2 regions of the Stenotrophomonas sp. 78350_Sma genome follow, and region 2 is predicted to be linked to the other one. Evidence: riboswitches for the same ligand, from Rfam matches in the RefSeq annotation. Region 2 holds a riboswitch; the other holds the start of a gene.
The links. Region 2 has a riboswitch for glycine ahead of ACZK4H_RS19380 (trimeric intracellular cation channel family protein). Riboswitches for the same ligand answer to the same signal wherever they lie in the genome.
Positions count from the first base shown of each region.

Region 1 (3,349 bases), 750 kb from region 2:
AGAAGTCGCCACCGACCTGCACGCCGGCATTGCGCAGCGCTGCGGCCAGGATCGAGGCCAGTCGATGGGTGCGGCGGGCAATGCGGGTCAGGCCTTCCGGGCCGTGGTAAACGGCGTACATCGAGGCCATCACCGCCAGCAGCACCTGCGCGGTACAGATGTTGGAGGTGGCCTTCTCGCGGCGGATGTGCTGTTCGCGGGTCTGCAGGGTCAGGCGGTAGGCCGGGTTGCCCTGGGCATCGATCGAAACGCCGATCAGGCGGCCTGGCATCGAGCGCTTGTAGGCGTCACGGCAGGCCATGAAGGCGGCGTGCGGGCCACCGAAGCCGAACGGCACGCCGAAACGCTGGCTGTTGCCGACCACGATGTCCGCGCCCCATTCGCCCGGGGCAGCCAGCAGGGTCAGGGCCAGCAGGTCGGTGGCCACGGCCACCAGGCCGCCGCGTGCGTGCACGGCATCGACCAGCGCCTTGTAGTCGCCGACCTGGCCGAAGGTGTCCGGATACTGCAGCAGCAGGCCGAAGGCTTCTGCTTCCAGCGCTTCGGCCGGGGTGCCGACGCGCAGCACGATGCCCATGGGCTCGGCGCGGGTACGCAGCAGTTCCAGGGTCTGCGGGTGCACGGCGTCGTGCACGAAGAAGGTGTCCGACTTCGACTTGGCCGAACGCTTGGCCAGGGTCATCGCTTCGGCGGCGGCGGTGGCTTCGTCCAGCAGCGAGGCGTTGGCGATTTCCATGCCGGTCAGGTCGGCGCACAGGGTCTGGAAGTTGATCAGCGCTTCCATGCGGCCCTGCGAGATTTCCGCCTGGTACGGGGTGTAGGCGGTGTACCACGCCGGGTTTTCCAGGATGTTGCGCAGGATCACGTTCGGCGTGTGGGTACCGTAGTAACCCTGGCCGATGAAGCTGCGCAGCACGGTGTTCTTGTCGGCGATCGCACGGATCTTCGCCAGTGCCTGCACTTCGGTCATCGACTCCGGCAGTGCCAGCGGTGCCGGCGACTTGATCTTGGCCGGCACGATGGCGTCGGTCATCGCATCCAGCGACGCGTGGCCGACGACGTCGAGCATCTGCGCGATCTCGGCGTCGTTGGGGCCGATGTGGCGCTCGACGAACGCGTTGTGGTGCTCGAGCTCACGCAGGGAAGGGGTGTTCTGGGACATGGCGAAGGATCCGTCAGGAAAGGGCACACGCACGGGCACAAGCCGCCGGTCGGCGGTCTGCGGGGCGCCCCTCTGTCCTTTTGCCTGAGAGTTTAAAAGCGCGGCGGACCGCAGCTTCGTGCCCCTTCGGCGCCGGATCGAACCGGTCTCTCCAGAGTTGTGTTACGGGTGGTATCGGGCCTGAGCGATTACGGGCGTTGCGCCTTCGGCAGCGGTGTTCCGCTTCTCCCACCGTGTTGCCCGCCGATTATAGCCCGTTGCGGGCGCGGCGGCCGCCTTCGGTCCTGGAGGCCGCGCCTGAATGGCCGATGGCCCGTCCGTGCGTTTTGTGCACTGCTGCATGGCATCAGGCGCAATCCCCACCTATGATGGGCGGATACCCGAATTCATCTGGCGCCGTCCCTGCTGCAGGGGACCGGCGCCCGCCGTGCGTGCCGCGCATGGCCCTGCCGGACGCCTTTCCCATGACCGCCGCTGTTGCTCCCTCCACCCGCCGCATGGCCCTGCTGCTCGCCGGCCTGGCCATGTTCGGTCCGTTCTCGATCGACACCATCTTCCCGGCGTTCCCGCAGCTGGCCCAGCGCCTGGCGGTGGACGAAGTGGCGGTGCAGCAGACCATCAGTGTGTACCTGCTGTTCTACGGTCTGATGAGCCTGGCGCACGGCCCGCTGTCCGATGCCTGGGGCCGCAAGCGGGTGATCCTGGGCGGCCTGGTGGTGTTCGTCGGCGCCTCGGTCGGCTGTGCGCTGTCCACCGACCTGACCACGCTGCTGGCGTTCCGCGCGCTGCAGGGCCTGTCTGCGGGTGTCGGCATGATTGTCGGCCGCGCGGTGATCCGCGACCTGTACCACGGCCACGATGCGCAGCGGCTGATGAGCCAGGTGTCGATGCTGTTCGGCATCGCTCCGGCGATCGCACCGATCATCGGCGGCTGGATCCTGCTCAGTGGCGCCGGCTGGCCGCTGATCTTCTGGTTCCTGGTGGTGTTCGGGCTGGTGCTGCTGGCGGCCACCGCGCGCTTCCTGCCGGAAACCCATCCGGTCGAGGCACGGGTACCGCTGTCGCCGCGCGTGCTGCTGCGTGACTATGTGCGCATCGGCTTCAACCCGCGCTTCCTGCGCCTGGCGCTGGCTGGCAGCATCGGTTTCGGCGGCATCTTCCTGTACATCTCCTCGGCACCGGTGTTCGTGATGCAGCACCTGCATCTGGGCGAGGGCGGCTTCGCCTGGCTGTTCATTCCCACCATCGGCGGCATGACCACCGGCTCGTTCCTGTCCGGGCGCATGGCCGGGCACACCACGCCCACACGCCAGGTCGCCATCGGTTTCAGCCTGTGCGCGCTGTCGGCGCTGCTGAATGTCGGCTACGTGGCGCTGTCGCCGCAGTTCGTGCTGCCGTGGGCGGTGCTGCCGATCTTCCTGGGCGGCATGGGCATGTCGCTGATCTTCCCGATCCTGGCCCTGGCGGTGCTGGACATGTACCCGCACCAGCGTGGCCTGGCATCGTCCCTGCAGGCCTTCGTGCAGCTGATGATCAGCACGGTGGTGGCTGGCGTGGTGTCGCCGCTGCTCAGTGCCAGCCCGCTGCACCTGGCACTGGGCCAGGCTGCATTCTTCGGCGCCGGATTCGTGTTCTGGTACTGGGAGCACCAGCGCGAGCGCGCGGCGCAGGCAGTCTGCACGGGCCATTGAGCAGTGCGCAGGGGTAGGGCGGGCCGCGCTGTCTCCAACGCTTGCGGCCAGGAACGACCGGACTAGGCTGGGGACTCCAGCCAGCCGGTGCGTGGATGCACGACAGCCAGCCGATCCGATGTCGTTGCATGAGGTTCCCCCATGGCTGCGCAGCAGACCTATCGCCTGTTCGAGGTGGCGCTGAAGGAGCGCCGCGTTCTTTCCCCTTCCCTTGACCGCATGGTGTTCACCGGTGCCGACGTGGCACGGATGAAGACCGAAGGCCCGGACCAGCGCATCAAGGTGTTCTTCCCCTTGCCCGGCCAGGACGTGCCGCAGGTCCCCAGCGGTGAAGACTGGTATCCACGCTATCGCGCGCTGCCGGACGACCAGCGCCCGCCGATGCGCACCTACACCATCCGCCAGCTGCGTGCCGAGCAGGGCGAGGTCGACGTTGATTTCGTGCTGCATGGCGAAACCGGGCCGGCCTCGCGCTGGGCCATCCGCGCGCGGCCGG
Region 1 covers NZ_CM151182.1:3,461,294-3,464,642, reverse strand. Annotated here, with positions in the region: gene gcvP (aminomethyl-transferring glycine dehydrogenase) at 1-1,162, opposite strand, end outside; glycine riboswitch at 1,225-1,327, opposite strand; gene ACZK4H_RS16140 (multidrug effflux MFS transporter) at 1,627-2,853, shown strand; gene ACZK4H_RS16135 (siderophore-interacting protein) at 2,995-3,349, shown strand, end outside.
Region 1: another riboswitch for glycine. It lies ahead of gcvP (aminomethyl-transferring glycine dehydrogenase); the one in region 2 lies ahead of ACZK4H_RS19380 (trimeric intracellular cation channel family protein).

Region 2 (3,349 bases):
ACATGCACGTAGTTGCCCTGGCTGCCGAACTGTACGGCGGCATCGGGAATCAGCAGGGCGGGCTGCTCGCCCAGCTGCAGGCGTACGTTGACGAACTGGTTGGGGAACAGCGCCAGATCGTGGTTGTCGAAGTGCGCACGCAGCTTCAGCGTGCCGGTGGTGGTATCGATGCGGTTGTCGAGGCTGGACAGCGAGCCGCGCGCCAGCTGCCGGCGTTCTTCGCGGTCCCAGGTTTCCACCGCCAGCGACGGTTGCGCCTGCACGGCATCGAGCAGTGCAGGCAGCTCGGGTTCGGGCACGGTGAACAGCACGCTGATCGGCGCAGTCTGCGCCAGCGTCACCAGGCCTTCGGCATCGCTGGCGCGTACCAGGTTGCCCACGTCCAACCGCCGCAGCCCGACGCGGCCACTGACCGGCGCGGTGATGCGGGTGTACTGCAGCTGCAGGCGTGCTTCATCAACAGACGCCTGGTCGCTGAGCCGGCGGCCCTGCAGCTGGCGCACCTTGCTCTGCTGGTCGCTCAGTTCCTGCCCGGACACGTAGTTCTGCTTCTGCAGTTCGCGGTAGCGCTGCAGCTGCCGTTCGGCGTTTTCCAGCTCGGCCAGGTTCTGCTGCTGGGTGCCCTGGGCCTGCGCCAGCTTCACTTCATACGGGCGTGGGTCGATCTGCGCCAGCAGGTCGCCGGCGTTCACCTGCTGCCCTTCCTGGAAGTGCAGGCGCAGCAGTTCGCCATCCACGCGGCTGCGCACCACCACGCTGTGCAGCGGGGTGACCGTACCGACCGCCTTCAGGCGCAGCACCAGCGGCTCGGCACTGGCGCGCGCCACGCGTACCGGCACCGTCTTGCCCGGTGCATCGTCGCGGCTGCCGGCGTCGTTCCGGGGCCACAGCCACCACGCCAGAACGGCGACGAGGGCAAGGGCCAGCACCGCCCACAACGAGCGGGCACGGCGGAAGCGGGAATTTTCGGCGACAGACATGGGGCATCCTGCGCCCTGCGCGCGCAGGGACATGCGGGCCCGTCGGCGCGTTCACGGGCACCACGGGCAGCGGGGAGGGAGTGTCTGGCGGGGCCGCGGGCGCGGCGTGGCTGGATGCCGTCGCGCGTGCGACGGGGTGTCAATGGTAGCGGTTTACGCGAACCGTCGCCGCGTGACCTTGGTCATGCAACGCAATCGGTGGTGCCGGCCGCTGGCCGGCAACCTGCTGGAATCTGCGGGCGTATGCAGTGTTGCCGGCCAGCGGCCGGCACGACCGTCAAACCATCAATGCACTTCGTCGTGATAGACGAACTTCGGCATTTCCCAGCGGTAGTGGATCGCCAGCAGGCGCAGGGCGAAGCCGCCGCCGAGGCAGCACAGGATCGCGGTGGCGTCGGCCACGCCCCAGTGCAGCAGCAACAGGTACGCCGCGCCGGTCAGCAGCGCGATGATCGCGTACAGCTCCTTCTGGAAGATCAGCGGTACTTCGTTGCAGAGGATGTCGCGGAGCACGCCACCGAACGCACCGGTCAGCATGCCGGCAATCAGTACGATGGGCGTGGCATGGCCGGCCTCGCGTGCGATCGAGCAGCCGATCAGGGTGAAGGCGATCAGGCCCAGCCCGTCCAGCACCAGGAAGGTGCGGCGGAAGTGGTGCATCCAGCGCGCCACCCAGGTAGCGATCAGCGCCGCGCACACGGTGAAGCCCAGGTACTCGGGATGCTTCACCCAGCCCAGCGGGTAGTGGCCGAGCAGGATGTCGCGCAGCGAACCACCACCAAGGGCGGTGACGCAGGCGATCATGACCACGCCGAAAAGGTCCATGCGGCGGCGGCCGGCGGACAGCGCGCCGGTCATGGCTTCAGCGGAAATGGCGATCAGGTAGATGATGGACAGCAGCATGGGGCAGGCTCCGGGCGCGGTGGGGCCGGCCATGCGCGACTACCGCCACTGCCTGCGCAATGACGGGATGACGATGACCGGTGCCGCTCCCGCTGTCCTTTTGCCTGAGAGTTCAGCGGCGTGGGCCGCGTGCCCCTTCGGCGGATCGTCCCGGGCATGCCCGGTGACCTCTCTCCAGCTCGGCGAGTCGAATGCATGGTTGGTGGGATTCCAGCCCACCGGCCTGAGCGATCATGGGAGCCTGCGCCTTCGGCGGGCGCCAGCGCGGCGCCTCTCTCCTGCATTCGGCCGCCAGTATATCCGCTGCAGTGCAGCACGGCATAATCCCGGCATGGCCCCGTCCCCCCGCCCGTGGTTCCTGTACCTGCTCGAATGCCGCGATGGCAGCTATTACGCAGGTATCAGCACCGACGTGGACGCACGCTTCGCCGCCCACCAGGCGGGCAAGGGCGCGCGCTACACACGGTCGCGGCCGCCACTGCGCGTGCTGGCCGTGCGCGAATACCCGGACCGTTCCGCCGCCTCGCGCGCCGAATGGCAACTCAAGCAGCAGCCGCGCGAACGCAAGCTGGCGTGGCTGCAGGCCCTGGACGCTGGACTTCTGTAGCCGAGCCCGCGCTCGGCTGCTGTTCCGTCTGCCCGTTGCAGGACCCGGGCATGGGCTCGGCTCTACGGTAGGTCCACGCCATGCCTGAATGCGGCTTGCACGTGCCATGATCGCCACACCCATCGACACATGGATCCGTCCGATGAAGAACCGCGGGATACTGCTGTTGACTGCCTGCGTGGCCCTTCTGGCCTGCACCCAGGCACCGTCGCCACCGCCACTGCAGCATGGGCAGATCGGCACCGCCGCTGAGCTGGCCGCGTACGGCCCGAGCACACCCGAACCGATCCACCTGCGTCGTGACCGGGTCCCTCCCGATCTGGTCGATCTGATCCCGTTCGCGGAAAAGTGGGGGATCGGCGATGACATGCTTCGCAACGAAATGCAGGAGCGTGCCACTGACGCGGAAAAGCAGGCATTGGCGGATGCGCTGGCGGGGCGCCATGCGCGCATCACCGTCTGGTTGGACAGCTTCCCGCAGGGGCAGCCCATGTCTGAAGAAGCCGCTGCGTTCATGTACATGCAGCTGGGCACCGACGAAATGCGCCTGATGCCGTAGATCCACGCCATGCCTGGATGCGGCTTGCACGTGCCATGATCGCCCAGCCCTCAGCGCCGGAGACCCGGATGTCCACGATCGCCCTGCTGTTCGCCCTTTCCGCAGCCACAAGCCCCGCCGCCGACCCGGCCACCATCGCGGCCATCGAAGCCACCTGCCATGACTACGTCGACGGCCAGCTGGAGGCGGACCCACAGCGCGTCGCCCGGTCCCTGCACCCGGACCTGGCCAAGCGCGCGGTCCTCGGTGATACACCCGATGAGCGCCTTGGACTGCGCCGGATGTCCAAGGAAGAACTGG
Region 2 covers NZ_CM151182.1:4,207,441-4,210,789, reverse strand. Annotated here, with positions in the region: gene ACZK4H_RS19385 (MdtA/MuxA family multidrug efflux RND transporter periplasmic adaptor subunit) at 1-980, opposite strand, end outside; gene ACZK4H_RS19380 (trimeric intracellular cation channel family protein) at 1,266-1,883, opposite strand; glycine riboswitch at 1,968-2,071, opposite strand; glycine riboswitch at 2,085-2,174, opposite strand; gene ACZK4H_RS19375 (GIY-YIG nuclease family protein) at 2,215-2,490, shown strand; gene ACZK4H_RS19370 (hypothetical protein) at 2,633-3,049, shown strand; gene ACZK4H_RS19365 (nuclear transport factor 2 family protein) at 3,118-3,349, shown strand, end outside.